DNA from 3 places in the Flexivirga sp. genome. Region 1 is predicted to be linked to each of the others. Evidence: riboswitches for the same ligand, from Rfam matches in the RefSeq annotation. Region 1 holds a riboswitch; each other region holds the start of a gene.
The links. Region 1 has a riboswitch for S-adenosylmethionine ahead of ACTHL4_RS12760 (MetQ/NlpA family ABC transporter substrate-binding protein). Riboswitches for the same ligand answer to the same signal wherever they lie in the genome.
Positions count from the first base shown of each region.

Region 2: another riboswitch for S-adenosylmethionine. It lies ahead of metX (homoserine O-acetyltransferase MetX); the one in region 1 lies ahead of ACTHL4_RS12760 (MetQ/NlpA family ABC transporter substrate-binding protein).
Region 3: another riboswitch for S-adenosylmethionine. It lies ahead of ACTHL4_RS08810 (bifunctional o-acetylhomoserine/o-acetylserine sulfhydrylase); the one in region 1 lies ahead of ACTHL4_RS12760 (MetQ/NlpA family ABC transporter substrate-binding protein).

Region 1 is NZ_JBQCGS010000076.1:14,772-24,838, reverse strand. It holds gene ACTHL4_RS12790 (sigma-70 family RNA polymerase sigma factor) at 1-162, opposite strand, end outside; gene ACTHL4_RS12785 (carboxymuconolactone decarboxylase family protein) at 232-687, shown strand; gene ACTHL4_RS12780 (DNA polymerase IV) at 740-1,816, shown strand; gene ACTHL4_RS12775 (isocitrate lyase/PEP mutase family protein) at 1,843-2,664, shown strand; gene ACTHL4_RS12770 (methionine ABC transporter permease) at 2,673-3,272, opposite strand; gene ACTHL4_RS12765 (methionine ABC transporter ATP-binding protein) at 3,332-4,402, opposite strand; gene ACTHL4_RS12760 (MetQ/NlpA family ABC transporter substrate-binding protein) at 4,399-5,373, opposite strand; SAM riboswitch class IV at 5,474-5,602, opposite strand; gene ACTHL4_RS12755 (ABC transporter permease) at 5,724-6,545, opposite strand; gene ACTHL4_RS12750 (ABC transporter ATP-binding protein) at 6,542-7,492, opposite strand; gene ACTHL4_RS12745 (TetR family transcriptional regulator) at 7,627-8,262, shown strand; gene ACTHL4_RS12740 (NUDIX hydrolase) at 8,272-8,739, shown strand; gene ACTHL4_RS12735 (NADH-quinone oxidoreductase subunit A) at 8,761-9,126, shown strand; gene ACTHL4_RS12730 (NADH-quinone oxidoreductase subunit B) at 9,123-9,716, shown strand; gene ACTHL4_RS12725 (NADH-quinone oxidoreductase subunit C) at 9,713-10,067, shown strand, end outside.
Region 2 is NZ_JBQCGS010000051.1:19,343-29,409, reverse strand. It holds gene ACTHL4_RS08785 (TIM-barrel domain-containing protein) at 1-2,824, opposite strand, end outside; gene ACTHL4_RS08780 (hypothetical protein) at 3,035-4,300, opposite strand; gene ACTHL4_RS08775 (SufE family protein) at 4,358-4,789, opposite strand; gene ACTHL4_RS08770 (sulfurtransferase) at 4,786-5,682, opposite strand; gene ACTHL4_RS08765 (EcsC family protein) at 5,739-6,437, shown strand; gene ACTHL4_RS08760 (YkvA family protein) at 6,440-6,826, shown strand; gene ACTHL4_RS08755 (DUF4192 domain-containing protein) at 6,922-7,947, shown strand; SAM riboswitch class IV at 8,140-8,277, shown strand; gene metX (homoserine O-acetyltransferase MetX) at 8,314-9,513, shown strand; gene ACTHL4_RS08745 (universal stress protein) at 9,631-10,011, shown strand.
Region 3 is NZ_JBQCGS010000051.1:31,716-41,782, reverse strand. It holds gene ACTHL4_RS08830 (HNH endonuclease signature motif containing protein) at 1-592, opposite strand, end outside; gene ACTHL4_RS08825 (hypothetical protein) at 665-1,429, opposite strand; gene ACTHL4_RS08820 (CopG family transcriptional regulator) at 1,426-1,587, opposite strand; gene ACTHL4_RS08815 (N-acetyltransferase family protein) at 1,638-2,207, opposite strand; SAM riboswitch class IV at 2,379-2,496, shown strand; gene ACTHL4_RS08810 (bifunctional o-acetylhomoserine/o-acetylserine sulfhydrylase) at 2,573-3,898, shown strand; gene ACTHL4_RS08805 (serine protein kinase RIO) at 4,188-5,060, shown strand; gene hrpA (ATP-dependent RNA helicase HrpA) at 5,093-8,986, shown strand; gene ACTHL4_RS08795 (PAC2 family protein) at 9,051-10,007, shown strand; gene ACTHL4_RS08790 (DNA polymerase) at 10,034-10,067, opposite strand, start outside.

The sequences.
Region 1 (10,067 bases):
CAAGTTGTCGATGCTGTCCCGGTCGACGCCGGCCAGCCGCAGCCATGCCTCCTGCACCGCGTCATCCGCATCGCCATACGTCCCGAGCACGCGGTAGGCCACTGCGCGCAGCCGCGTCCGATGGGTGTCGAACTCGTGCGCCAGAAATTCGTCATCGCTCACGTGTCACATTCTGCGTGCGCCATCCGTCACCCGCTGTGATTCAACCGATGAACACAAGGAGACCGCACGATGGAACCCCGTATGACCAACCCCGCGCAGCTGCTCGACCCGTCCGGGATCAAGGGCATCTACGCACTCGTCGCCGCCGTGCGAGGAGCGGGCGTGCCGGAGGCGACGCTCGAACTCGTGCACCTGCGCGTCAGCCAGATCAACGGCTGCTCGTGGTGCCTGCAGTACGGCCTCGAGTCGGCCAAGAAGGCCGGGGAGAGCGACGAGCGGCTGATCTCGCTCGCCGGGTGGCGGGATGCGCCGTACTTCACCGACGACGAGCGCGCCGCTCTGCTGCTCGCCGAGCACATGACCCGCATCGCGGACAGCCTCGACCCCGTCCCGGACGCGGTCTGGGACGAGGTCGCCGACCACTACGACGAGACGGCGCTCGCGGCATTGGTGACCTGGATCGCGACCACCAATCTCTTCAACCGGATCAACGTCACCACGCGCCAGGTGGCCGGCACCCGCTGATCGCCGTCCGACACCGTGCCATGGCAGGCTTGCCCCGAGCGAGGTGAGTGGTATGACGGCCTGGGTGCTGCACGTCGACATGGATCAATTCCTTGCTGCCGTGGAGATCCAGCGTCATCCCGAGCTCGCGGGCAAGCCCGTCGTGGTGGGCGGGCGTGGTGACCCGACCGAACGCGCCGTCGTGTCGACGGCCTCCTATGAGGCTCGCGAATACGGTGTCCGCTCCGGTATGCCGCTCAAGATCGCGGTGAAGCGATGCCCCGACGCGGTGTTCCTGCCCGTGGATTTCCCTGTGTACGAGGCTGTTTCAGCCACCGTGATGCAGACGTTGCGGGAGCTGCCGGGCGCCGTCGTCGAGGTTCTCGGATGGGACGAAGCCTTCGTCGGCATCGACACCGACGAGCCCGTCGGCTCGGCTCACGCCGTCCGTGACGCCGTGCTGGCGGCCACCGGGCTGCACTGCAGCGTCGGTGTCGGGGACACCAAGGTCCGTGCGAAGGTGGCCACCGACCTCGGCAAACCACGCGGGGTCTTCCAACTGACGCGGGACAACTGGCTCGAAGTCATGGGAGAGCGCCCAGTTCGTGCCCTTTGGGGCATCGGCAGCCAGACGTCGAAACGGCTGGAAGCACACGGCATCCGCACTGTCCGGGACCTGTCCGCCGCCTCGGACGAGGTGCTGGCCGCCGAATTCGGGCCCAACACCGGTCCGCACATCGGTCGGCTCGGCCGCGGTGTCGGCAGCGCGACCGTCGATGACACCCCCTGGGTCGCCCGCGCCCACGGTCACGAGACGACATACCAACGCGACCTGACGACGGTCGATCAGGTACGCAACGCCCTCGGCGAATTGGCTGCTCTGGTGGTCGAGGATCTGCAGGGCGAACAGCGGCCCTGCCAGCGGGTCCATCTGAAGATTCGCTTTGCGCCGTTCTTCACCGTCACTCGCGTCCGCAAACTGCCGGCACCGACGTATGACGCGGCGGTCATCGCCGACACCGCGTTCGCGCTCTACACCAAGCTCGCCGATGAGCGACCGGTGCGCCTGCTCGGTGTCCGCGGTGAGATGGTCCCTCCGGAGGGCGGTTACGACGCACCCCGCACTCACGGCCGCCGCGGCGGTCCGTGACGGTGGTCCGTCCTACCGTTGACGCCATGACACAGACCGAACGCGCAGCCGCCTTCCACGCCCTCCACGACGACCTGCTCGTGCTCCCGAACTGCTGGGACGCGGCCTCGGCTGCGGTGATCCAGCGAGCGGGTGCCACAGCCCTCGCGACGTCGAGCGCCGCGGTCGCCTGGTCGCTCGGCGTCCAGGACGGCAATGTCCTCGACCGTGGCCTGATGCTCGAGCACCTGCGACGCATCTGCTCGGTCGCGACCGTGCCCGTGTCCTGCGACATCGAAGGCGGATTCGGTGAAACGACAACCGACCTCGCCGAGACGACCCGTCTGGTGATCGAGGCGGGAGCGGTCGGCGTGAACCTCGAGGACGCGATCGACGGTGAGCTGCGACCGGTCGACGAGGCAGTGGAACGCGTGCGTGTGGTCCGCGAGGCGGCGACCAGCGCAGGTGTCGACATCTACCTCAACGCCCGCACGGACGGCTATCTGCTCGGGGCAGCCGACTTCGACGACACCGTCGCCCGGGCGGCGGCATACCTCGACGCCGGTGCGAGCGGGATCTTCGTGCCGGGCGTGACCGACCTCGGCGAAGTGGCCCGGCTGACAGCGGCGATCGACGCCCCGGTCAACATCCTCACCGGTCCGCACGCGCCCGGCATCGCGCAACTGCGCGCGGCCGGCGCCCGTCGGATCTCGGCGGGCTCCTCCCTGGCCGGGGCGATCTTCGGGCACCTCGAGCGGGCGGCTCGCGAACTGCTCAATGCCGGCACGTATGACGAGCTCGCCGGCGGACGCGCCCACGCCGAGCTGAACGCGCTGTTTCCGAAGGAGGCCGGGCGTCGTCCTGAGTAGGCCGCGAGTTAACGGCGGAGCGCCTTGCGGGCCAACACATTGCCGCCGAACTGCGCGAGCTGAACCAACGCGATGATCACCGCGACCGCGATCCAGGTCACCGCCCAGTCGAAGCGGTGGTAGCCGTAGGTGATCGCGAAGTCGCCCAGTCCGCCGCCACCGACCGCCCCCGCGATCGCCGTCATGTCGACGACCGCGACGAAGATGAACGTGTATCCCAGGATCAGCGGACCGAGCGCCTCCGGCACCAGGACGGACCGGACGATCCGCCACGGGCCGGCGCCCATCGCCTCGGCAGCCTCGATCACGCCGGGATCGACGGAGACCAACGACTGTTCGACGATGCGGGACACGCCGAACGTTGCCGCGATGACCAGCGGGAACAGCACCGCGCGGGTCCCGATCGTCGAACCCATCGCCTGCAGGGTGAGCGGCGCGATCGCGGTCACGAAGATGATGAACGGGATCGGCCGGACGATGTTGACCAGCACGTTGAGCACCGTGTTGATGACCCGGTTCTCCATCAGCCCGCCGCCGCGGGTGGTGAACAGCGCCACGCCGAGCACCAGCCCGAGGACGCCGCCGATGAGGATCGTCACGACCGCCATCAGCAGGGTCTGCCAGATCGCGGTCTGGAACGTCGGCCAGAGCGTCGACCAGTCCGTCGTCACCGTGCGCCCCCGTCCACCGGGCCCGCAGCACTCAACGCCTCGACCGTCGCCCGTACGCCCTCATCCGGGCCGCGCAGCGCAAGCGTGAACGAGCCGAGCGACTCGTGCTTGAGGTCGGTGATCCCGCCGTACACGATCTCGAAGTCGACACCGTGCTCGCGCGCAGCGGTGCTGAGCACGGCACCCAACGCGCGCTCGTCGGTGACCGCGACGGTCACCAAGGTGTCGTCATACGTGTCCCGAAGCTGTTGCAGCCGTGCAGCATCCGGCCGGTTCCCGACCGTCGCCGACACGAACCGCTGCGTCGTCTGCGCCTGCGGTGAGCCCAGTACGTCGCGCACGGTGCCGGTCTCCACGACCCGGCCGGAGTCGAGCACGGCGACGCGATCGGCGATCGCGCGGACCACGTCCATCTCGTGGGTGATCACCACGATGGTGATTCCGAGCTCCTCGTTGACCCGCCGGAGCAGGGCCAACACGTCACGGGTGGTCTCCGGGTCCAGCGCCGAGGTGGATTCATCGGCGAGCAGCAGGTCGGGGTCCGAGGCCAACGCCCGGGCGATACCGACGCGCTGTTTCTGACCACCGGACAGTTCTTCCGGGTAGCTCCAGGCCTTGTCCAGCAGCCCCACGAAGGAGAGCAGTTCGGCAACCCGCTGTTCCTGCTCGGCACGCCCCAGCCCGGCCAGTTGCAACGGGTACGCCACATTGCCGAAGACGGTCCGCGATCGCATCAGGTGGAACTGCTGGAAGACCATCCCGATGCGACGACGTATGGCGCGCAACGGTTTTCCGTGCAGCCGGGTGATGTCGACCCCGTCCACGGTCACGGTGCCCGACGTCGCCTTCTCCAGGCCGTTGATCAGTCGGACCAGTGTGCTCTTGCCGGCGCCGGAGTAGCCGATCACGGCGAAGATCTCACCGCGGCGGATGTCCAGGCTGACGTCGTCGAGAGCATGGTGAGCCTCGGCGCCGGTGCCGAAGATCTTGGACACGGCGGTGAGTCGGACGACCGGATCCGCCGAATCCACCTCGGACGCAGTCGCTTCGATGACGGCGTCGGTCATTGCGCGCTCACGACCTTCTCGTAGCCGGCCAGCAGCTTGCGCAGGTCGGCGGCCGGCTTCTGCACCGGCACACTCGTGTTCTTCGACTCCGCCACGACGAGCTTCTCCACACGCGGGTCGTGATACAGCTTCACGATCTCGGCATACGTCGGGTTGTCCTTGTCGGCGGCCCGCGACACGATCACGTTGATGTAGGGCTCCGACGTGCTCGACCTCGGGTCGTCGGAGAAGAGCGCCTTCTTCGGGTCCAGGTGGCCGTCCAACGCGAAGTCGTTGTTGACGACCGCGCCGTCCACCGAGGACAACGACGTCACGGTCTGTGAGGCGTCGACCGGGGTGACCTTCACCTTCGATGCGGACGTGTCGATGTCCGCGGGTGTCGACACGATGGTGCCGCCGCCCTTGAGCTGGACCAACCCGGCCTTCTGCAGCACCAGCAGTGCGCGGGCCTGGTTCGTGGGGTCGTTCGGTATGGCGATGTCGGCGCCTCGGGGGATCTGGCTGAGCCGGGTGTGCTTCCTGGAATAGAGACCGAGCGGCACGACATACGTGGACCCGACGGGCGTCAGGTCCTGGTGCGCTTGCTTGTTGTAGCTGGCGAGAAAGACCAGGTGCTGGAAGAGGTTCAAGTCCAGTTGGCCTTGCGCGACAGCGGGATTCGCCTGCGTGTAGTCGGAGAAGTTGACCGTTTGCAGGTCGATGCCGTGCTCGCGCGCAAGCTTCTTCAGCACCGGCCAGTAGTCCTGGTCGGCGTCCGTGACGCCGATCTTCACCGTGGTGAGCTTGCCGCCGGAGGCCGAGTCGCCGGCGGTCGCGCGGCCGGCAGCGAACCCGCCGCCGGCGCCGACCACCAGGGCGATGACGGCAGCAGTGAGCCACGTACGCCGCGACCGGCCCGGTCGGGGTGGCAGGGAGGGGCGGTCCGGCAGGGAAGGGACGCCAGACGGGTCGGACGGGGTGTTGGTGGACATGGTGACCTCAGGCTTCGGCTGTCGTTCGTATGACGAAAGGGCGCCCGGCCGTGCTCGAACCCGCGCGCACGCGATCAGCGGGCGCTCGGGCAACGGGGTACTGCCGTGCTTGCCGCACTGCGGATCGGTGGATCACACACTGCGGCCCAGTCATTCACCTGGGGCACCCCGCCACGTGCGTGAGGGTTGCCGCCCAGCAAGCCAGGGCTTGTCGCTGGGACTCGTGACTGTCTTAAACATAAGGAACAGTTACCGAATAAGTCAAAACGTGTAGCGGTGCTACTGGTTTGTGAACTGCGTCACCTCCATCGCCCCACCACGGTGGTGACCGCCTGAGTCGAGCGCAACGGCTAACTCACGTCACGGCGGATCGTCGTGCGCACCGCGATGGCGGTGATGGCGACCGCATAACCGACGATCAGGACCGCGGCGAGCCACGGATTGAGCAGTTCGGCGCCGGTCGCGGAGCCGAAGGCGCGGTGCCCGGAGAACGCCAGTGCCTGCACCGCGCCGCCGGGGAGGAAGGGGTATGCCGGCCGGGTCAGCGCGATGCTGTTGATCGTCTGTTCGATTGCGAAGAGATAGATCAGCAGTGCGGCGACCGCGGCGATCTGGTTGCGCAGCAGTGCGCCGACGGCGACGCCGACCGCGGTCATCACGGCGATGGAGAGGGTGCCGCCGACGACCGCTCGCGTCACGCCGCCCGCGGTGAGCGAGCCCCCGAGCAGTCCGCGGGCGGACAGCCACGGAGCCGCGATGGCCGAGCAGACGCCGACCACCACGACGCCGACGAGCAGTCCGTAGCCGGTCAGCACGATCAGCTTGGCGCTGATCAGCCGGCCGCGATGCGGTATGGCGAGGTAGCTCGCGGTCGCGGTGTGGTGGCGGTACTCGCCGGTGACCGCGGTGATGCCGACGATCGCGGTGATCATGTAGGCGGTCTGCACCCCGCCGATGAGTGCTCCGGTGAAGATGTCCAGCGGTGGGTGTTCGCTGGCCTCCGATCCGGCGACGGTCAGCACCGTGACGAGGACCGCGACGGCCACCGCGACGATCCCGAGGATCCACCACAGGCGGGTCGTGGCGAGCTTGCGCAGCTCGGTGCGCAGCGCTGTCGCCATACCCGATCCGGTCTCCGCAGGTGCATCGGTCCGTTCGGCGACGGCACTCATCGCGTTGCTCCCTCGTGTGCGGGGTCTTCGACGGCGCCGCTGCCGTCCGATTCGGTGAGACTGAAGAAGAGTCGTTCCAGCGTGTTGGCCTCGGTGACCAACTGCCGCAGCGGTATGCCGGTGTCGTGCGCGATCAGCCCGATGCGGGTGGCGTCGACACCGCGCACGATCAACGTCTCCTCGCCGGCCCGCTCGACCCGGACGTCGTCACCGACCGCCCGGTGCACAGCGGCCTGCAGTCCGGCCGGGTCCGCGCTGCAGACCCGGACCTCGTCGCTGCCGACCTGCCGGATGTCGCCCTCGTGCACCAGCCGGCCGCGATGGATGATGACGACCGAGTCGACCAGTTGCTGCATCTCGGCCAGCAGGTGGCTGGACACCAGCACCGTGTGCCCGGCCGCCGCGAGGTCCTGCAGCAGTCCTCGCAACCAGCGGATGCCTTCCGGGTCCAGCCCGTTGGTCGGTTCGTCGCAGATCAGGACCGGCGGGTCGGCGAGGATCGCCGAGGCGACGCCGAGGCGTTGGCGCATGCCCAGGGAGTAGTCGCGCACCCGCCGTCCGCCGGCCGTCGCCAGGCCGACCTGGTCCAGCGCCTCGTCGACGCGGCGGTCGTTCACCCCCGCCGCGATCGCGCAGATGCGCAGGTGATCTCGCCCGGTGCGTGCCGGATGGAAGCCGTCGGCCTCCAGCAGCGCTCCGACGGTGCGCGCCGGAGCGTCCAGGTCCTGATAGCGGCGGCCGCCGATCATCGCGGTTCCCTCGCTAGGGGTGATCAGGCCCAGCAGCATGCGCAAGGTCGTCGTCTTGCCGGCGCCGTTGGCTCCGAGGAACCCGGTGACCTGGCCCGGGCGGACGGTGAAGCTCAGCCCGTCCACCGCCGCCAGCTGTCCGAACCGTTTGGTCAGCCGGTGTACGTCGATCGCGCACGGCCGTTGCTGGGAACGCATCCCGACTCCTCGTGTGCTCGGTCGGGCGGGACGCCCGACTACGCTTCAGTCGTCACCCCAGCCGTGGTGTCGACATGGTGACGGTGTGTAAGCAAGACCATACACAGTGTCAAAATTCGAAAAGGAGGCCGTAGGTGGTGCGGGACGCCGGCGCGGATGATGCGGCACGGCCCTCGGTCGACGCCGACTGGTCGGCGACCGTCGCCGGCCACAAACAACGGCAACTGCTGAGGATCGGCGCGATAGCGGCCGAGCTGGTCAGCAGCGACGGCCTCGGTGCGGTGTCGATGAGCCGGCTCGCGCGGGCGAGCGGCATCTCGCGCGCGACCCTGTACAACTACGTTCCGGATGTCGTCACCGCCGTCCGCCACCACCTCACCGCCCAGTCCGAGGCATTCCAGGCCGCGGTGGCGGCCGCCGTGGCCGAGGAGGAAGACCCGGAGGCGCAGCTGCGGCGCTACATCCAGGAGCAGGTGGCGTATGCCGCGGGCGCGGATCATCGCGCGGCGGCCGCGCTGCTCGAGTCCGGTGCCGCACTCGGCGGCTCCGATCCGGCCGCCCATCAACGCCGTGACTCCTCGGTGTTGGAGGGCATCCTCGACCGGGGCGACCGGGCCGGGACCTTCCGGTCCGGGCACCGGGCGGCCCGCCTGACGCTGATCAGCCGGCTGCTCTACAGCTCGCACGAACTCATGCACCAACAGCACGTCAGCCGCGATGACACCGTCGCCCTGATCACCGAGCTCATCCTCGACGGCATCCGCCGATAGGCTCCTGCCGTGCCAGCCGCGGAGATCGTCGTCAGCGCCGTCGTGTTCCGTGACCCGCAGGGGCGGGTGCTGACGGTCCGGAAGTCCGGGACGGACAAGTTCATGTTCCCCGGCGGCAAGCTGGAACCCCGCGAGCGCCCCATCGATGCGGCCGTGCGGGAAGTCGCCGAAGAGCTCGACATACAGGTGCGAGCCGCCGACCTGCGTCTGCTGGGCACCTTCACTGCGGACGCCGCCAACGAGCCGGGGCACACCGTCACCGCGACGGTGTATGAGCACGACTTCGTTCCGGTGAGCGCCCCGGCGGCCGAGATCGCCGAGCTGCGCTGGGCGGACGTGTCCGCGGACGCCACGCAGGATCTCGCGCCGCTGTTGGCGCACCGGGTCTTCCCGGCGCTGCGGGGCGGACATCTGCGTCCGTCAGTAGACCGTCCACTCCGGGAGCGCCTCACGCACGAGACGCCACGCCCTGGTTAGGCTCTGCGGGTGTCCACGGGAGTGACCGGTTACTTGGTGCTGCTCGGCGTCGGTGTCGCCGGAGCAGTGCTCTTCGCTGCTGCGATGGTCTCCCGGCGCCTCCTCGCGCCCCGCGCGCCCGGCCTGGCGAAGCTGACGACCTACGAGTCCGGCGTCGACCCGGTGACCGGCGGCTGGGCGCAGACACACTTCCGCTACATCACCTATGCGTTCCTGTATGTCGTCTTCGCCGTCGACGCCGTCTACCTCTTCCCGTGGGCACTGGTGCTGCGTGATCACGACCTCGGCATCGCCAGCCTGATCGAGATGGCCATCTTCATCGCGGTGGTGCTGGTCGGCCTGCTGCACGCCGCCCGCCGGGGTCTGCTCACCTGGAGTGACCGATGACCACCGACCTGCCGATGCCCCGTGTCGGCGCCGGCCAGGCCGTCGCGCCTCGACCGATGCGACTGGTCCTCAACTGGGGCCGGCGTTACTCGCTGTGGGTCTTCAACTTCGGATTGGCCTGCTGCGCCATCGAATTCATCGCTGCGTCGATGGCCCGCCACGACTTCATCCGGCTGGGTGTCATCCCGTTCGCCCCCGGTCCGCGCCAGGCCGACCTGATGGTCGTCTCCGGGACCGTGACCGACAAGATGGCGCCCGCCGTCCGCCGGCTCTACGACCAGATGCCCGAACCCAAATACGTCATCAGCTTCGGTGCCTGCAGCAACTCCGGCGGTCCCTACTGGGACTCCTACAGCGTCACCAAGGGCGTCGACCAGCTGATCCCCGTCGACGTTTACGTCCCCGGCTGCCCGCCGCGACCCGAAGCGCTGCTGCACGGCATACAGGTGCTGCAGCAACAGATCGCCGACGAGCGGTTGCACACCAAGGGCCTGCGCGCCAAGCTCGGCTCGTATGCCGGCCGCAAGGCGTCCGCGGCCGAAGTGAGCCGTCCGCTCGTCGCTCCTCCCTCGCAGGAGAAGGACGCGTGACCGACCAGACCCACGAGATCCCCACGGTTTGCTGCGAGCCGGGGGAGTGGCGACAGACCCTCGAGCGCGTGCGCGGCGAGGGCTTCGACTTCTTCGACTTCCTCACCGCCGTCGACCAGACCGACGCCGACGAGCGGCCCGGCTTCGACGTCGTGGTGCATCTCTACGACATGACTCCCGGTGCCTTGTGCGAGACCTTCGTGCAGACCCGGGTCGCCGACGGCGCAACGCTCGCCAGTTGCACCCCGCTGTGGAGCGGTGCCGCCTGGCACGAGCGCGAGACCTACGAGATGTTCGGCATCGGCTTCGACGGATACAGCGAGGCCGGCTCCGGCAAACTCCGAAAACTGT
Region 2 (10,067 bases), on a different contig from region 1:
CCGAGATCGTCTGGCCCTCGCCGGCGACGTTGTCCTTCGTGCCGGGTTGCACGTCTGGCCAGCTGAAGTCGAAGCCGTTGGCGGACACCTTCGCACCCGGGGTGGCTCCGTGCTCGGCCAGTTGCTCGGCCAGCAGGCTCGAGCCGCCGCCGTCGAGGTTGCCGGGCGCCGGGTCGGCGGACGAGGTGATCCCGACGTTGTTGTATGCCGCTGCCGTGTCGGCGTACGCGACGGTCGTGGTCCCGCGGTCCGTCACGGTCCGGGTCGTGTTGTGTGCCCGGTAGGTGGTCGCCGCCGTGAGGTCCACCGTGCCGGGTGCTGCATCGGCGGGCGGGGTCAGCGTGACCGTCGCCGTGAACGTGGCGCCGTCCGCCAGTGCGGGGCTGCTCGTCGGACCGTCCGCACGCACCGTCCAGCCCTGCGGTGCGGTGATCGCGGTCGACCGCACGGACACCGGCGTGCCGGTGTCGTTGGTGTACGCCGCCGTCACCGGACGGGTCTGGCCGGCGACCGAGATGCTCGGCGGAGTCACGTGCAGGCTCACGTCGCGGTCCGCCGGGTGGGACCCGCCGACCGCCCCGGCTCCGGTGATCCGCAGCGTGGCCGCGGCAGCGGTCGGCACCGAGGGCGTCTTGACGTGGATGACGCCCGTGTCCGCGTCGTAGAACCAGCCGGAGTCGGCGGCGTCGAGCGCCTGCACCGACGAGCGGTGCACCAGTTTGTGACCGGCGACGGTCAGCTGACCGGGCTTCACGTCGGTGTGCACGGTCAGCCGGTAGTGCCGCTGGGCGGGTTTGCCGGCATACGATCCGGCGAGCGCGCTGATCCGGACGGTGACCGGGCCGCGCCCGGACGTCGGTGCGGCCACGTCGAACCGCTGCTGGGCGAAGGCCGTGCTCTGGCTGCGGCCGTCGTCCTCGTGGGTGGTGAACGAGGTGTGGCCGCTGGGGTAGACGTCCAGGTCCAGTTGGCCCGCCTTCTTGCCCTGCGCCCAGTCGGTCGTGCCCTTCGGGAACTGCGGGATCACCGCGCCGGCCTTGACGAAGAGCGGCAGGGTGTCCAGCGGCGCCTGGTAGCCGTTGACCGTCTGACCGCCCTGGTAGATCCGGCCCGTCCAGTAGTCGATCCACCGGCCCTCGGGCAGGTAGATGCCGTTGCGGACCGTGGTGTCGGAGTAGACCGGCGCCACCAGGAAGTCGTCACCGGCGAGGAACTCGTACTTCGCCTTGTCACCCCAGGTGTTGGGGTCGTCCGGGTAGTCCAGGTAGAGCGGCCGGGTCGGGCCGACGCCGGTCTTCGTGGCATTCATCGTGTAGGTGTAGAAGTACGGCAGCAGCCGCTCGTGCAGCATCAGGTACTTGCGGTTGATGGAGGTGTAGGGCTCGCCATACGTCCAGGGCTGCTTGTCCTTGGCGGCCCAGCCGCTCATGGCGTAGGTCATCGGCAGCATCATCTTCCACTGCAGGTCACGCACGTAGGTCGGCGCGCTGCCGCCGAAGATGCCGTCGACGTCACCGGTGGTCACCGGCTGCCCGGACATCGTGGAACCCGCGTAGGTCGGGATCTGCCACTTGATGTAGTCCCACGACCCGCTCTGGTCACCGGACCACATGGCGGCGCAACGCTGGGTGCCGGCCCAGCCCTCGATGGTCAGCACGGTGGCCCGGTCGGTGGAGTTGTCCTCGATCCCGTCGCGGGCCTTCTCGCACGCGTCCAGCGCGAAGCGGTAGCCGGGGCCGATCCAGGCGACGTCGGTCTTGCGCACGCGCACGCCGGCGGCGACCTCGGACTTCTGCTCGGTCAGGTCGCGCTGGGTCCACAGTCCGAGCTCGGCGCCGTGCTCGTGGAGCATGTCACCGGTCTTGGCCAGGTCCTCGTACTCGCAGCCGTACCCGTCGTTGACCAGCATCCAGCCCAGCGGCAGGTTGTGCTTGCGGTACCCGTCGGCGACGGCCTCCGAGTCGGCCAGCGTATGGCGCTCGCCGCGGTTCGCGTTGTGCAGGTGACAGTCGGCATCGCCGAGTTCGAGCGCGTACATCGGCAAAGCCAGCGGGCGACCGGTCAGCTCCGTGTAACCGTTGATGACCTGCTTGGCGTCACCGACGAAGTAGTAGGCGTCGAAGCGCTGCTCGTCGTGCGTGGTGGCGACGGTGGCGGAGCCGGCGCCGAAGTCGTAGGTGCCCTTGGCGAAGGTGTCGCGCAGCACGCCATACCCGTTGCTGGAGATGTAGAACGGCACCGAATTGGGCTGGCCGCCCTCGTCCCAGCCGTCCTTGGAGATCGACAGCTTCTGCCCGCGGTGGCTGAAGCTGCCGTTCTGCATGCCGCCGCCGAAGTACTGCTCGACGGCCCCCTGCGCCAGGTGCTGGGTGGTGCCGCCCGGACCCCAGGACAGGGGAGCGGTCTCCCGCCACAGCAGCGTGCCGTCCGAGCGCTGCATGGTCAGTGTTGCCGGCGACTTGTCGATCGTCAGTCTCGCGTCCGCGGTGGTCACCACGTATGCCGTGCCGGTCTCCCGCAGCTTCGACGTCGCGCCGGCGTAGTCGGTCTTGACGACGATGTCGGCGTCGGGCGCGGTGGGATCGGAGGGAGTGTCGTTGGCCGGGTCGGTGAACGTGCCGTCCGGCGCGACCTCCACGCGCAGCAGATCGGCGTCCTCGACGGTCACCCGCAGCTTCGCCGCGCCGGCATCGAACACGTAGCGGTTGCCGTCGTGGTGGGCGGCGGTGATGTCCGGGAGGTGGGCGGCTGCGTCGGCCGAGGCGGTCGGCAGCACCGCGACGAGGCCGGCGAAGGCGAGGGCGGCGGACGCGAGAAGCGCCACCCACTGGCGAAACAGATGATTGATAATGATTGATCCTCGGGGGTTTCGATCATTAACACGCGATTTGTCGACTCTAGAGGTTCTGTCCGGTCGATGGGCAGTTCGCGACCGTCGAACCTTTCGTGCGCCGCCGGCGCCGCTGTTCCCGGGCATACGCAGGCCCCCGCACCTGGCTGGTGCGGGGGCCTGCGGCGTTCGTGCCGGCGGGGGTCAGTGCTGTTGATCGTTCCCGTCCCCGGAGGGCCGCTCGTTCTGGTTCTGCTGCTGCTGCTGCTGTTGCTGCTGCAGGGCCCACGGGTTCTGGTGCTCGGCCTGGGGATCCACGGCAGGCACCGCCGTGGTGGCCTGCTCGTGGATATCGCCGGTCGGGCCGCCCTGGTCGCCGGTGGGCGACGAGGCATCACCGCCGGACATCGGCAACCCGGAGATCGCCTGGGTCGGCTCCTCGGAGCGATCCGCCGAGCCGTAGCCAGGCTGGGCGCTCGGTGCGGGGTGCTGGTAACCGGGCTGTTCGTATGCCGGCGTCGAGGCCTGGCCGCGCCCGGCCTGCCACTGCGCGGTCCCCTGTTGCACCTGGTCCGAGGAGACACCCTGCGTCGGCGCGTTGTTGAAGTCCTGCTGGCCGCCCGGCTGTGCGTGGCGCTCGTACGGCGACGGCGCGCTCGGCTGTTGCGGCTGACCGTACGGCGCCTCACCGTAGGGCGACTGGTGCGGGGCCGCCGACTGCTGGCCGTACGGCGACGGGTTGCTCTGCTGCTGCCCATAGGGAGAGGACTGCTGTCCGTGCTGCGGCTGCTGGCCGTAACCCGGCTGCTGCGGTGGCTGATAGCCACCCTGCTGGCCGTAAGCCGGCTGGTGAAGGCCCTGCTGCGCGTAGCCCTGCTGCTGGCCGTAACCCTGCTGTCCGTAGGCACCTTGCTGTCCGAACGGCTGCTGGCCGTAGACACCCTGCTGACCGTACGGCTGCTGTCCGTAACCGCCCTGCGGGGTGGCGCTGCCCGGCCCGCCCGACGTGCCCTTCCTGCGGCCGAGCAGGAACACCACGATCAGCCCGATGATGCCCAGGGCGAGCAGGATGCCACCGAGCACGATGCCGATGGTCTGGAAACCGCCGCCGATGGTGTCGGCACGCTTGCCGGCATACAGGTTGCCGGTGTTGCCGGTGCAGGTGACGGTGCCCTTGTCCTGCGAGCTGCGCGCGATCTCGTAGTACTTGGTGCCGTCGGCGGTCACCGAGAAGTCCTTGGTGGGGCGGCCCATCGTCGTCGAGTCGACCTTGCACACGGTCGCGGTGCGGTCCGCCGACTGCGGGCTGTAGACCGAGAACCCACCGCTCATCGACAGGTTGCTGCCGTTGCTGAACTGGGTGAGTTTGACGGTGGAGCCGCTCAGCAGCCCGATGATCAGCAGCACGAGCCCGATCACCGCGACGACCGCGGGCACGGCAAGCAACTTCTTATTGCCCAGGGAGTTCATATGGCGCAACCTAACGCATGTCGATGTCGAAGGGTCCTGAGCGCACGCGCCGGCGGATCAGTCCGACAGCAGCGTCCGGGTCTGCCGTTTGATCCTAGAGAGCATGGCGACCATTCCGCGCATCCGCAGCGGAGAAACCGCCTCGGCGAGTCCGAACTTGAACGGGACATCGTCCGGCACGTCGAGCACCGCCTGTGCCGACTGGCCGTCCAGACCCGCATGCAGGATGCCCGCGAAACCGCGCGTGGTCGGTGCCTCCTTGGGTGCGTTGAAGAACAGGTGCACATCACCGTCGGTCACCTCGACGGCAAGGAACAACGGTGTCTGACACTCGTGGACCTGCTCGAGCTGGTCGGGGTGGTCGGCATACCGGGCGGGCAGTTCGGGCAACTCCTCGCTCAGCTCCAGCAGCAGCTGCAGCCGGTCCTTCGGGCCGACCGAACCGAAGTCGTCGATCAGTTCGGCCAGCGGCGCGGGCAGGTCGCTCACGCCGCGGGTCCGCCCTGCTCGACCGGCACCCGCACCGCGTTGCCCCACTCGGTCCAGGAACCGTCGTAGTTGCGCACGGTGCCGAAGCCCAGCAGGTGGGTCAGCACGAACCAGGTGTGCGAGGAGCGCTCGCCGATGCGGCAGTAGACCACCACGTCCTCGCCGGGGTCGAGTCGCTGCTCGTCCTGGGAGAGCGCTTCGAGGTCCGCGCGACTCTTGAAGCGACCGTCCTCGCGCGCCGCCTTCGACCACGGCACCGACCGTGCGCCCGGGATGTGGCCGCCGCGCAGTGAACCCTCCTGCGGGTAATCGGGCATGTGCAGCAGCTCGCCGCTGAATTCGCCGGGGGAGCGCACGTCGACCATCGCCGTGCCCCGCTCCAGCTCGGCCAGCACGTCCTCCTTGAAGGCGCGCACCGGCGCATCCGCGCGTTCCACGACCGGGTAGTCGGCGGTTCGGGCCGTCGGCACCTCGCGGGTCATCTCCCGGTCCTCGGCCAGCCACGCCGACCGGCCGCCGTCGAGCAGCCGGACATCCTGGTGACCGAAGAGCGTCATCACCCACAGGGCGTATGCCGCCCACCAGTTCGACTTGTCGCCGTAGATGACCACGGTCGTGTCGCGGCCGATGCCGCGCTCCGACATCACCTTGGCGAAGCCGGCTCCGTCGACGAAGTCACGGGTCACGGGGTCGTTGAGATCGGTGTGCCAGTCCAGTTTGAAACTGCCCGGGATGTGGCCGGTGTCGTAGAGCAGCACATCCTCGTCGGACTCCAGGACGACCAGGTCGGGGTGGTCGCCGGCAAGCTGCTCGGCCAGCCAGCCGGTGGTGACCAGGCGCTCCGGGTGGGCGTATTCGGCGAGCTCGGGACTCGAGTCTGTGGGGTAAGGCATAACGCCACGTTACGCGCTCCGGTATGGCGTCCCGACACGGCTGGCAGGATGGGCGCATGTTCGGCAGCAGCAAGAAGAAGAGCAAGCAGCCCGTCCCGCTCGACAACGGTCCGTTGGGCAGCACGGCGCTGAGCCTGTCGCAGAAGCTGATCACGGTCGGTATCGACGGGAAGGCCGGCTTCGACAGCGCGCACGAGGTCGCCGAGGCCGCCCGGCGCGACTACCCGGCCGACGTGGACCGAGCCATCGACCACGTCGTGTCCCAGCACCGCAAGCTCGCGGCCAGTGCCGGATTCGTCACCAGCCTCGGCGGATTCGTCACAATGGCCGTCGCCCTACCGGTGAACCTGGTCGGCTTCTACCTGATCAACACCCGCATGGTGGCAGCCATCGCCGACCTGCGCGGGTACGACCTGCACGACCAGGGCACCCGCACCGCCATACTCCTGACCCTGGTGGGCGGCGACGCCGACGACCTGCTCAAGAAGGCCGGTGTCGTGAGCACCGGCCGGCTGGCGAACCTGGCGGCCAACCAGCTGCCACCGCCCGCGGTGATGGTCGTCAACAAGGCGGTCGGTTTCCGGCTGGTCGGCCAACTCGGTGACAAGCTGCTGACCAAGCTGGGCAAGGGCATCCCGGTGGCCGGTGGTGTGATCGGCGCCGGCCTGGACGTGTTCCTCTTGCACCGCATCGCCAAGGTCGCCAGGCGGGAGTTCCCGCCCACCGGCCGCGCCCTGCCGGCCGGGCGGAGCTGAGCGTGCCGCGGCTGCCCAAGGTGTCCGGCCTGGCCGGCGTCCGCTGGTCGGCGATGCGCCGGATCTCCGACGCACTGCAGGAGGTCACCGAGCCGGGCGGTCCCTCCATCTCGGTGCGAGTCGCGTCCTTGCCGCGGATGACGAAGGCCGTCGCACGCGGCGAGTACACGGGCGTGAGTGCCGGTCATCTCGGCCTGCTGGCGGCGGCCGCCGCGTACGTCGTCTCGCCGATCGATCTGCTGCCCGAAGCGCTCGTCGGTGTCGTGGGACTCGCCGATGACGCCGTCGTGCTGGCCTGGCTGGCCAAGGCCCTGGTGGAGGACACCGACCGGTTCCTGGCGTGGGAACGCCGGCGCGGCGACACGATCCCGGGTGAGCGCCTGTCCTGACCGGGCGGTCCACATCCCCCTCCGGCCCGGTCACGCATCCACACCCGCGGTGATCGACCGTCCGCGACCCTGGTGCGCGGCCACAGGCTCGCCGTATGACATCCAGCCTGCACGGCATCGGCGAGCTCATCGCCTACCTGCCCTACCAACTCGGATTCCTGCCCCGGGACTGCCTCGTCGTGATCGGCCTGCGCGACCGGCGCACGGTCCTCACGGCGCGGTTCGACCGACCGGACAGCTGCGACGCCGTGGCGTTCGCGAAGCACATCGCCACCACGTTCGGCAGGCACGATCCGGACGAGCTGGTCGTGCTCTGTTACGACGCGTCCGGGGCCGCCGACCAGCTGTTCCTGCAGGAGTTGGGCGACCTGCTGCGCGCAGCCGGCGCAGAGCTGTCGCACGTCGCACATGTGCGGGGCGAGGCTGCGACCTGGCGCGCCGAGCGATGCTCGTGTCACCGCTGCCCGTGCACATGGTCGCCGGTCCCGCCGGCCACCCGCGTCGCACCGGTGGCCGAGCAGGTGCAGCGCGGCGTGACCCCGGCCGCCGACCGTGCCGACCTCGCGCACCGCTTCGACGTGCGCCATCCATTGGTGGCCGCAGCGGTCGGGCATCGGCTCGGCGAGCCGGCCGAGGTGCACAGCGCCGAGGTGCTGCCGCGTGTGCTGCTCGAGCAACAGACGCCCGTGCATCAGCTCCCGGTCGACGTGCTGGCCGACGCCACCACGGCCGTGGCCGCGATCGTGGTCCGCGACCAGGTGCTGTCCTGGCTGATGCCGCAGTTCCTGCCGGCGGAGCTGGTCGAGGCCGAAGCGCCGGTCGATCCGCACCACCTCGGCCTGCCGCCGCTCTGGTTGCGTGAGCTCGATCCGTTCGACGATCCGGTGGACCGCGTCGCCGAGCGACTGGAGGAGTGGGTCGGGTGCATCCCGCAGTCGTGGAGTGTCCCGGTGCTGCTGCTCGCCGCCGCCATCCGATGGGTCACCGGCAACGGGGTGCTCGCGTCCTTCGCTGTCGACCGCGCGCTGCAGGTCGAGCCCGACTGCCGGCTGGCCCAGTTGTTCGACGCGGCGCTGCAGGCCGGGCTGCGCCCGACACCAGCTCAGCAACGGCCTGCCTAAGATCACCCCCACGAAATTCCTCCCCCGCTCCGGCACCCCACGACGTTTCTTCCCCGCCAGCTCCTCCGAATACTGCGCGGGAGCCCGATTCTCTCGGGTCGCTATGTCGCGGGTCCTGGGTGGAACGCCCGACCCGTGAGATGCGCGGGCGACGGCTTCGTCCCGCCCAGACGGTTTTGCTACCGTTGTATCCGTCATGAGTCCCAGCGTTCGCTGACCTTCGCGGCCACGAACACAGCCCCGGCTGGCTGGGCGGCAACCCTCCACCGCGGTGGGGTGCCCCGGGTGAAGACAGGGTCGACCGTGCACGGCGGTCGGCAAGCGCGGGGCCGGCGAGCCCCAAGGGGCACGCAAGGAGTGGGCCGGATGAGCGCCATACGGACGGCGACGACGCAGACCTCACGCACGCCATTACGCACCGGGTCACCGGTGCAGTGGTGCGCACCGCCGCCGGATGCCAACCCCGACGCCCGCGCGATCCGCCTCACCGACGTGCCGTTGGAGAGCGGTGCCGTGCTGCCCGAGGTGGTCGTCACCTTCCAGACCTGGGGGCGACTGTCCTCCCGTGCCGACAACGCCGTGCTGGTCGAACACGCATTGACCGGTGACTCGCACGTCGTGGGGGAGCCCGGCCCCGGGCAGCCGACGGCGGGCTGGTGGCCCGGCCTGATCGGCTCCGGACGGCCGTTGGACACCGACGAGCTGTATGTCGTCGCCGTCAACGTGCTCGGCGGGTGCCGCGGCACCACCGGGCCGGGTTCGCCCGCCCCGGACGGCAGGGCGTGGGGATCGCGCTTCCCGCGCACCACCGTGCGCGACCAGGTGATGATCGAGGCGGCGGTCGCCGACGCGCTCGGCATCGCCGACTGGTTCCTGGTGCTCGGCGGGTCGATGGGCGGCATGCGCACCATCGAGTGGGCCGCCGGTCATCCGCAGCGCACCCGTGCTGCGCTGGTCATCGCCAGCGCTGCACAGGCCACCGGGGACCAGATCGCGTGGGGTCAGGCACAGACGTTGGCCATCACCTCCGACCCCGGGTACGCCGGTGGCGACTACTACGGCACGGGCGTCATACCGAGTGACGGGCTGGGTATCGCTCGCCGGATCGCCCACGCGACCTACCGCAGCGCCGACGAGTTCAACACCCGGTTCGGCACGCGGCCACAGGATCAGGAGGACCCGCTGGACGGCGGCCGGTTCGCAGTGGAGAGCTACCTGGACCACCAGGCCGGCAAACTCGTCGCCCGCTTCGACGCCGGCGCCTACGTGCAGCTCACCGCGGCGATGGCGACCCATGACGTCACCCGCGGGCGCGGCAGCCTGGCGGAGGTGCTCGGCGGCTACCCGGGACTGTTGCGTGTCGCCGCCGTCGACTCCGACCGGCTCTTCCCGGTGGAGTTGTCCGAGCAGATCGTGGCCGCACACGGCCGCGGACGGGTCCGGCTGATGCGTTCACGGCACGGGCACGACGGGTTCCTCATCGAGACCGATCAGATCGCGGCGATCGTCTCCGAGGCCGTGGCCGATGCACGGCGCGAGCAGGTCCGCGTGCCCGTCGCCGGTTGAGCGCCGGCCGGATGTGAGCTTGGCCACCAGGCTGCTCGCCCCGCCGGCGGATCGGTCCGGTAGCGTCGTCGGTACGTCCGAGACGTGAGCGACCCGATGGGAAGAGGTGATCGCGCAGTGGCTGTCGTGGTGGGGTACGTACCGACCAGGGAAGGCGCCGCGGCGCTGCGCCGAGCAGCCGCGGAAGCGGCCGTGCGCCATACCCCCTTGGTGGTGCTGGACTCGGCGCACAGCGAGGGGCAGGACCAGACCCCGGACGCTCGCGCGCAGCTGGCCGAGTTGGCCGACCAGGACGTCAGTTACGAGGTGCGCACCGTCGGTCCCGGCGAGGATGCCACGGAGGAACTCCTGCGCATCGCGGAGGAGGAGTCCGCCGATCTGTTGGTGATCGGGCTCCGGCGCCGGTCGCCGGTCGGCAAGCTGATCCTGGGCGCGAACGCCCAGCGCATCCTGCTGGATGCTGCCTGCCCGGTGCTGGCGGTCAAGCCCGCCGAGTGAGCGGACCGAGCCCCGGAAAGGGGCCGATGGAATGTTCCACGCCCCGAATCGTTTTA
Region 3 (10,067 bases), on a different contig from region 1:
CGTCGGCTGCGGCGCCGGCCAACAGCGCGCTGCTGCTGCCGGCGTCTTGGGCGTCGGCCGAGTCGGCCGAGTCGGCCGAGTCGTCGGAGTCGTCGGAGTTCGAGTCGGAGTCGGCTGCGTTGCCGTCGGCGCCGGTCTCGAACTCATAGCGGCACAACGCCCTGCGCAACTGCGTCACGGTCGTGTAGGAGGCGAACTCGGCAACATCCGCGTCATACGCGCTCGGGGTGTGCTTGGCGATCACGGCGGCGAGCCCGAGCGTCAGCCGGCCCGCATCGAGCAACCGCTGCATCGTCGGCAAGTCGGAACACCGCTCGGCGATGCGGACGACGTCGTGGGCCGACGACCAAGTCAGACCCGCGTATGCCGTCAGCCAGTGCTCGGGTGAACGGAAACCCACCCCGCACCACAGCTCGTCGGCCAGCACCCGGCGCATCAACGCGACGAGACGGGTATGCCCGTCGTTGAGCTGGGCGCTGATCATCGCCAGCTCGTCGCGCGCCGCCGAGACAGCTTCGGGGAACGCAGGCGTCGGCGACCCGGCGATGCGAGCCGCATCCGGCGGTGCAGTCGTAGCGCGTTCTTCGATCATGTGTCCAGCGAATCACCGACCACCGACATCGTCGGACGGAACGGCCCTCACCGGTGCACGACGCACAGCAGGTCACGCCCTCGCGTGCACCTGAATCTGCTGGCCGTCCGGGTCGGTGATCGTGACGTGGTCACCGAACTCGGACTCGTGCAGCGCCGTGGTGGCGTCCGCCGCGGCGGCCCGTTGCATGATCTCGGGCAGGGGGGTGGCCGTCTCGAAGCTCAGCTGCACCGCGAACGGCCCTGGTATGACGCGTGACTCGTCTCCGGCAAGGTGCAACCCCACGGATCCGCCCGCTCCGGGGAGGGTGAGCTGGGTGAAGTGCTCGTTCGCCTCGCCGACGAGTGCGAAGCCGAGGGCCTCGAGCAGCCGGCGGTCCGGCGCCTGATCGTCGATGAAGCGGATCGGCGTGACGCGCAGATCGCCGGCGTCGGGACCCGGTGTGACGCCCGTGCTCGTGTATCCGTAGAGATCGTCGGAGGTGCCGTTGATCGTCAGGTCCTCATCACCGAGGGTGACCGTGATGGCCCGGCCGTAGGCCTCGTCGTACACCATCGACCCGGCGGGGTGGCCGTCGTCGCCGAAGCCACCCGCGGTCAGTCGCCGTGCGAGCGCCGGCAGGTCGGACGCTTCGAAACACAGGCTGGTGTGCCCCGGCCGGGCGCCGGTCGCCGCATCCGCCGCACTGTGCAGGGCGACGGTGCCGGCGCGGCCGGCGAGCACGACCCATCCGCCCTTGTCGGCGGTGAGGGCGACGCGCAGCCCGAGGGTGGTCAGCAGACGAGTCATCGCGTCGATGTCGTCGGTGAAGCGGATCGGCTGCACGAAGAGGTTCATCGGGTCGCTCCTGGATCGAGGTAGTCGCGGAGTGCCTGCTCGACGAGGGCCGACAGGCTCAGGCCGTCGTCGATCGCGCGGTGCTTGACCTCGCGGATCAGATCGCCCGGCAGATAGACGTTGAACTGCGCCTTCGCGGGCTTGTCGCTTGCTGGCATGCTAGCAATCTAGACATAGTGGACGTCGCCGTCAAGAGGTGGGACGGCGGCTACCGGCCCCGCGGGTGCTCGCGCAGGTCGAGGACCTGGAATACCTTGTCGAACCGGCGCTCCGCGTCCGGCGCGACGAAATCCGGCAGCCGCCCGTACTCGGTGAAGCCTTCGGACACGTAGAGGTGCTCGGCGCCGGCGTTGTCACCCCGGAAGTCGATCGTGAGCTGCTCGCAGCCGGCGACGCGCGCGGCGTCGATCAGGTGCCGCAGCAGCATCCGGCCGATGCCTCGGCCGCTGAACTCGGCGGCCACGGCCAGGCGTTCCAGGTCGGCGTGCGGCCGTAGGGTGGTGCGAGCGTAGCGGCGCCAATAGCCGAATCCGACGGGATTGCAGTCTGGTTCACCCGCACCGCCGATCGGCGCACGCGCCACGAGCACGCAGGCGTCCGAGGGGCCGGCTGCGACCAGGTCCGTCAGCAGGTCCCGCATCTCCTCCCGGGTCGGCGGATCGGCCCAGCCGATCGCCGCGTCGGCCCGGATGAGCGTGCCGACCAGTGCCGTCAGTGCGTCGACGTCCCGAGTGCCGACCCGGTCCAGTCGCTCGATGGTGACCGCAGAGTTCGTCATGGGCCCATTGTGTCCGGTGCGGGCTCGGGCACCGACCTCTTCCACCGTCGCCGGTGCACGCCGCTCCTGCACAGTCGTTCCTCGGGCGCCTTCGCTCTCATAACGTTGCGAGGCGTCCATAGTAAGAGACGATTATGTATCAGAAGGTGAGCGGCGCTAGCATCTCGGACAGGTCATGAGTGTCAGCGTCAAGCCCCGGCTCGCTGACCGGCAACCCTCCTCTCGCGGTGGGGTGCCCCGGGTGAGGACCGGGCCACCGGTGCAGATCGCCGTGTGGCAAGCGCGGGCATCACGAATGTGGGTCCGCCGCCGAAGGCGGCCGTGCGTCGTCATACGGCGATCGAGCACGGAGGTCAAGAACACAGATGAGCACCGAGGCAACTCCCAACTGGTCCTTCGAGACGCGCCAGATCCACGCCGGCCAGAGCGCCGACCCGGCAACGGGTGCGCTCGCGCTGCCGATCTACCAGACCACGTCCTACCAGTTCAACGACACCGACCACGCCGCAGATCTCTTCGGGCTCAAGGAGTTCGGGAACATCTACACCCGGCTGATGAACCCGACCACGGACGTGGCCGAGAAGCGCATCGCCGACCTCGAAGGCGGTGTCGGTGCGCTGCTGGTCGCCTCCGGCCAGGCGGCCGAGACCCTGACGTTCCTCAACATCGTGCAGGCCGGGGACCACATTGTCGCCAGCCCCAGCCTGTATGGCGGGACGTTCAACCTGCTGAAGCACACGTTGCCCAAGCTCGGCATCGAGACGACCTTCGTGGAGAACCGCACGGATGCGGCGAGCTGGGAGTCCGCGATCCGGCCGAACACCAAGCTGGTGTTCGCCGAGACCGTGTCGAACCCGAAATCCGAGGTCCTCGACATCGAACTCGTCGCCGGCGTGGCGCACGCCCACGGGGTGCCGTTGGTCGTCGACAACACGATCGCCACGCCGTTCCTGCTGCGCCCGATCGAGCACGGCGCCGACATCGTGATCCACTCGGCCACCAAATACCTTGGTGGTCACGGCAATTCGATCGCCGGCGTCATCGTCGACAGCGGCAACTTCGACTTCGCCAAAGACCCGGAGAAGTTCCCCGGCTTCAACACCCCGGACGAGGCGTACCACGGGCTGGTCTATGCACGGGACCTCGGCGTCGGCAGTGCGCTCGGCGCGAACCTGGCGTTCATCCTCAAGGCCCGCGTGCAGTTGCTGCGTGACCTCGGCTCGGCCGTGTCACCGTTCAATGCCTTCCTCATCGAGCAGGGCATCGAGACGCTCAGCCTGCGCGTCGAGCGCCACGTCGCCAACGCCCGCGCGGTCGCCGAGTGGTTGCAGGAGCAGGAGCAGGTCGAGTCGGTGCGCTGGGCGTCCTTGCCAGGCAACGAATACTACGAGCTCGCCCAGAAATACACGCCGCTCGGGGCTGGAGCCGTGCTGGCCTTCGAGATCGCCGGCGGCGTCGAGGCCGGCAAGAAGTTCGTCGAGGCACTGACGCTGCACTCGCACGTCGCGAACATCGGCGATGTCCGTTCGCTGGCGATCCACCCGGCGTCCACCACGCACTCGCAGGGTCCGGACGAGGATCGCCTCGCGGCCGGAGTGACCCCCGGGCTGGTCCGGCTCTCGGTCGGCATCGAGCACGTCGATGACATCATCGCCGACCTGGAGCAGGGATTCCGCGCAGCGAAGGGCTGAGTACCGCCTGAAAGGCCCTGTGCGGCATACGTTCTCGTATGCCGCACAGGGCCTTTTCGACGCCACGCTGGTCTCGATACGGGCTCGTTCCTCGCCCTACTCGACCGGCGTGCTGAAATTCGGTTGACCGCAACGCTGTATGCCGGGAAGCCTGGGCACACACGCACCGGCGGCATAACTGTGCCGCACCGACGGCGGCATACGTCGCTTCGAGGAAAGGAGTCAGCGATGGCAGAAGGACAGGACACGCTGCCCGCTTCCAGGCTCTTCCTCGATCGGAGTTTCCCGTATGTCGCACCACCCGGAGGCCTCCGCCTCCTCCCTTGACGGCACGTCCGTCGATCAACGTTTCGCCTTCGACTACCGGCAGATCGGCGCACTCGCCGTCGACCAGCGCTGGTCGACGTGGGGCAACTGCCAGCCCCTGAGCCGGGGCCCGCAGCCCTGGCCGGACTGGGTCATCACCGACGACGCCGCCGTCGACACCGAGCTCGGTGTGCTCAAGACCGGCAAGGAGGCCGATGTCTTCCTGCTGGAGCGGTCGGCGCCGCTGGACGACCGCAGTGTCGTGCTCGCCGCCAAGCGTTATCGCGATTCGACGCATCGCACCTTCCATCGCAACACCGCCTACACCGACGGCCGCAAGCTGCCCAAGAAGGGCGGCCGGGAGGCGCGAGCGATGGCCAAGAGCACCACGTTCGGCAAGTCGGTGGCCGCCGGCAGCTGGGCGTGGGCCGAGTGGGAGTCGCTGGTGCGCTTCCACCGGGCCGGACTGCCGGTGCCCTACCCCGTGCAGGTCGACGGCACCGAGATCCTGATGGAACTCGTGCTCGGTGACGATGGCACGCCGGCGCCTCGGCTGGCCGCCACCCGGCCGCGGCCGGAACTGCTCGCCTCCCTGTGGTCGCAGGTGTATGACGCCGTCAGCGGACTTGCCGCGCTCGGCTGCGTGCACGGTGACCTGTCGGCGTACAACCTGCTGGTGGCGGGGGAGCGGCTGGTGATGATCGACCTGCCGCAGACGATCGACCTCTTCGGCAATCCGCACGGCATGGAGATGCTGCAGCGCGACTGCACCAACGTGGCGGCCTGGTTCCGCGCCCGCGGTCTGGACGTCGACGGCGAGGAGCTGTTCGGCGAGGTGGTGGCGCGCGCCGTGTGAAGGGAGAGTTTGCGACAATGGGCGGGATCACCATGACCTCACCCGATTCCACCGCGCCCGCCGGTCGCCGGTCCCGTGGCCGGCGCGGACGCAATTCCGGCCGGCAGGGCGACCGACGACCACCTCGAGAGACTCCGGAGCAGCGCGCGGCCCGCCGCGAGCACCGGCGCACCCTCGTGCCGCAGATCAGCTACCCGCAGCAGTTGCCGGTCAGCGCCGCCAAGGCGGAGATCGCCGACGCGATCCGCGACCACCAGGTCGTGGTGATCGCCGGAGAAACGGGGTCGGGCAAGACGACCCAGCTGCCCAAGATCTGTCTCGAGCTCGGCCGCGGGCTGGACGGCATGATTGGACACACCCAGCCGCGCCGCATCGCCGCACGCTCGGTGGCCGAGCGGGTGGCTGAGGAACTGGACGTCACACTGGGCGAAACCGTCGGCTATCAGATGCGATTCGCCGATCACACCAGCCAGGACTCGCTGATCAAGGTGATGACCGACGGTGTGCTGCTCGCGGAGCTGCAGCGTGACCGCGAGCTGCGCCGCTACGACACGCTGATCATCGACGAGGCGCACGAGCGGTCGCTCAACATCGACTTCATCCTCGGCTACCTGCGCCAGTTGCTGCCGCGCCGGCCGGACCTGAAAGTGATCATCACCTCGGCGACCATCGACCCGCAGCGGTTCGCCGACCACTTCACGGTCGACGGGCAGCCGCCGGTGCCGGTCATCGAGGTCTCCGGTCGCACCTACCCGGTCGAGGTGCGCTATCGCCCGCTCGTGCGCGAAGAGGGCGAGCTGGAGGTCGACATCGACCAGGTCACCGGCATCACCGACGCGGTGACCGAGCTGTGGACGGAGACGAAGGCTGACGGTGGTCCGCAGGACATCTTGGTCTTCTGCTCCGGGGAGCGCGAGATCCGTGACGCCGCAGACGCATTGACCGGGTTGGAGCTGCCGTCCACCGAGATCCTGCCGCTCTTCGCACGGCTCTCGTCGGCCGAGCAGCACCGGGTTTTCAAGCGTTCGGGCAAACGGCGGATCATCTTGGCCACCAACGTCGCCGAGACGTCGCTGACCGTCCCCGGCATCCGGTATGTCGTCGACACCGGCACCGCCCGCATCTCCCGCTACAGCCAGCGCACCAAGGTGCAGCGCCTGCCGATCGAGCCGATCTCCAAGGCGTCCGCGCGCCAGCGGTCCGGTCGTTGCGGCCGCCTCGCCGATGGGGTCTGCATCCGGCTGTATGCCGAGGAGGACTTCGAGGCGAGACCCGACTTCACCGACCCGGAAATCCTGCGCACCAACCTGGCGTCGGTGATCCTGCAGATGACCTCGTTGGGCCTGGGCGACGTTGCGCGCTTCCCGTTCGTCGAGCCGCCGGACCCGCGGCAGGTCACCGACGGCGTGCGGTTGCTGGAGGAGCTCGGCGCGGTGGAGCAGAGACGGTCGCAGCGGCGGAAGCTGACGGCGACCGGCCGCACCATCGCGGCCTTGCCGGTCGACCCGCGGATGGCGCGCATGCTGGTCGCAGCGGCGGAGAACGGCTCGCTGCGGGAGGTGCTGGTGATCGTCGCCGCGCTCTCGATCCAGGACCCCCGCGAACGGCCCGCAGACGCGCACGCACAGGCCGACCAGTCGCACGCGAGGTTCAAGCACGAAGCCAGCGACTTCCTCAGCCTGCTGAACCTGTGGCACTACCTCAAGGAGCAGCGGAAGTCATTGTCCAGCAGTGCATTCCGCCGCATGTGCAAGCGTGAATATCTGCACTACCTGCGCATCCGCGAGTGGCAGGACCTGCACGCTCAGCTCAAGCGCGTCGCCAAACAGCACGACCTCGCGCCGAGCGACAACCCCGCGGGGGAGGACGCCATACACCAGGCGCTGCTGGCCGGGCTGCTGTCACAGATCGGCCTGCGGGACACCGACAAGCGCGACTACCAGGGGTCACGCGGTGCCCGCTTCTCCATCCAGCCGGGGTCAACGCTCTTCCGGCGGCAACCCGACTACGTGATGTCGGCCGAGCTCGTCGAGACCACCCGGTTGTGGGCACGCACCAACGCGCGGATCGACCCGGCGTGGGCCGAGCGCCTGGGTGCGCACCTGGTGAAACGGCAGTACGCAGAACCACATTGGTCCCGCAAGCAGGGCAGTGTGCTGGCCGCCGAACGGGTCACCCTGTATGGCGTCCCCCTCGTCGCCGGTCGACAGGTCTCCTACGCGAAGGTCGACCCGGAGCTGTGCCGCGAGCTGTTCATCCGCAACGCGCTCGTCGAGGGCGACTGGGAGACCCGGCACGCGTTCTTCCGGGACAATCGGCAGCTGGTCGCGCGCATCGCCGACCTGGAGGCGCGCGCCCGACGTCGTGACCTGCTCGTCGGGGACGAGGAGCTCTTCGACTTCTATGACGCACGGATTCCTGAATCGGTCGTGTCCGCAGCGCATTTCGACACCTGGTGGAAGACCGAGAGTCGGAAGAACCCGAAGCTGCTGACTCTCACCGAGGACATCCTGCTGCGCGACGACGCCGACGCGGTCGACGCGACGGACTACCCGAAGAGCTGGCGGCAGGGCGATCTGAAGTTGCGGCTCACCTACCAGTTCGAGCCGGGCTCGGACGCCGACGGGGTGACGGTGCATCTGCCGCTGGAACAGCTCAACCAGGTCGACGACGACGGATTCGACTGGTTGGTCCCTGGTCTGCTGGAGGAGCTGGTCACCGCGCTGATCCGCGCGCTCCCCAAGGCGATTCGCCGCAACTTCGTCCCCGCACCGGATCATGCTCGTCGCGCACTGCCGCAGCTGCACCCGGACGAGGGACCGATCACCGCGCAACTCGGCGACGCCCTGCGGGCCGCCACCGGCGCAGCGGTCCCCGCGGGCGAGTGGGACTGGTCCCGGGTGCCGGACCACCTGCGGATGACGTTCCGCGTGGAGGACTCGCGAGGCAGGAAACTGGCCGAGGGCAAGGACCTGCCGGCCCTGCAGGAGCAACTCGCCGGCAAGGTGCGAGGTGCCGTGTCGAAGGCCGCCGCGGCCATCGAACGCACCGGGCTGACCACCTGGGATCTCGGCGAGTTGCCTGCGACCTACCAGCAACGGCACGGCAAGCGCACCATCCAGGGCTACCCCTCGCTGGTCGACCACGGCGACAGCGTGTCCCTGCAGGTGCTGCCGACGGCGTCCGCACAGGCGTATGCGACCAAGGGCGGGATCCGGCGGCTGATCCTGCTGAACGTCGATGTGCCGTGGAAGCGCATCGAGGGGTTGTTCACCACCCGGCAGCGCCTCGCGCTCGGCAACAACCCGCACGGCAGCATGCGCGCGTTGATGGACGACGTGCTCGCCGCGGCCGTCGACGACATCGTGGCGCGTGACCTGCCCGACGGCACCGTCCGGGACACGGGCCAGTTCGATGAGGCGCTGCGTGTCGTGCGCCAGCAGATCGCGCCGCGCGTCGTGTCCGTGGTGGAGGCGCTGGCGCCGGTCCTCGACCACGCCCGCGAGGTCCGGCTCGCGCTGGACGCGATGACACAGCCGTCGGTCGCGCAGCTGCGTGCCGAGCTGGAGCAGCAGCTCGCTGCGCTGTTCCACCCCGGCTTCGTCGCCGAGACCGGTCTGACCCGACTGCGCGACCTCGACCGCTATCTGCGCGGCATGCTCGAGCGCATCGCCAAGGCGCCGGGTGACCTGGCGCGGGACCGGCAGCGGTCCGAAGAGGTCGGGGTCGTGGAGGAGGAGCGTCGCAAGCTGCTGGCGAACCTGCCGAAGGCGCGCCATACCGACCCGGATGTCGTGGACCTGCGCTGGCAGATCGAGGAGCTGCGCGTCAGCCTCTTCGCCCAGCGGCTCGGCACGCCCCGACCGGTGTCGCCGCAACGCATTTTCAAGGCCATGGACGCCGTCGAGGACGCCGCTGCACGGTGAGCGGGAATCCTGCCGCGGCCCGCGGCGTTCTCGTGTAGGAAGCCAACAACTCCAGGAGTATGTCGTGCAAGACCCGCGTGAGCTCTACCAGCTCGAGACCGACACACATGCCAGTGCGCTCGGTGCGCACACCATGGTGGTGTCGCTCGGCGGCCTGATCGACGCCGGCAACACCCAACAACTGCTGACTGCCCACTTGCTGGGCAGCCTGGAGCACACGGTCGTCGCGTCGTTCGACGTCGACCAGCTGCTCGACTACCGCGGCCGGCGGCCGGTCATGACGTTCGACCGTGACCGGTTCACCGAATACGCCGACCCGGCACTGCTGCTCTACCGGATGACCGATGCCGAGGGCACGCCCTTCTACCTGCTGGCGGGCCCGGAGCCGGACTATCAGTGGGAGCGGATGATCGAGGCGATCCGGCAGCTCATCCGCCGCCTCGGGGTGCAGCTGGTCGTGAGTGCACAGGGCATCCCGATGGGCGTGCCGCACACCCGGCCGATCGGAATGACCCGGTTCGCCAGCAAGTCCTCGCTCATCCCGGAGAACGAAGCGCTCTTCGGGTCGGTGCAGGTGCCCGGCTCGCTGGACAGTCTGATGCACCTGCGCCTGGGCGAATCCGGCGTGGACACAGTCGGTTTCGCCATACACGTGCCGCACTATCTGGCCCAGATGGACTTCGGTGACGCCGCGGTCGAAGCGCTCAAGGCGATCAGCGGGCTGACCGGACTCGACATCCCCGCGCACGAGCTGGCGGCGCTCGCCGGCCTGCACCGTGCCGAGATCACCAAGCAGGTCGACGAGAACGACGAGGTCGGTGAGGTCGTCCACGGGCTCGAGGAACAGTACGACGCGTTCACCGAAGGCCTGAAGCGGCAGAACCTCCTGGCCACCGAGATGGCCCAGCTGCCCAGCGCCGACGAGATCGGCGCGGAGCTGGAGAAGTTCCTGCGCGAGGAGGAGCCGGACGACGCCGAGGACCGCGGTAAGGGCCCCGAAGGCCCCGATTTCCTGCGCTAGCTCGACTTCTCACTCGCCCGACGGGATCAGTCCTTGGCCTCGGACCAACGGTGGATGACG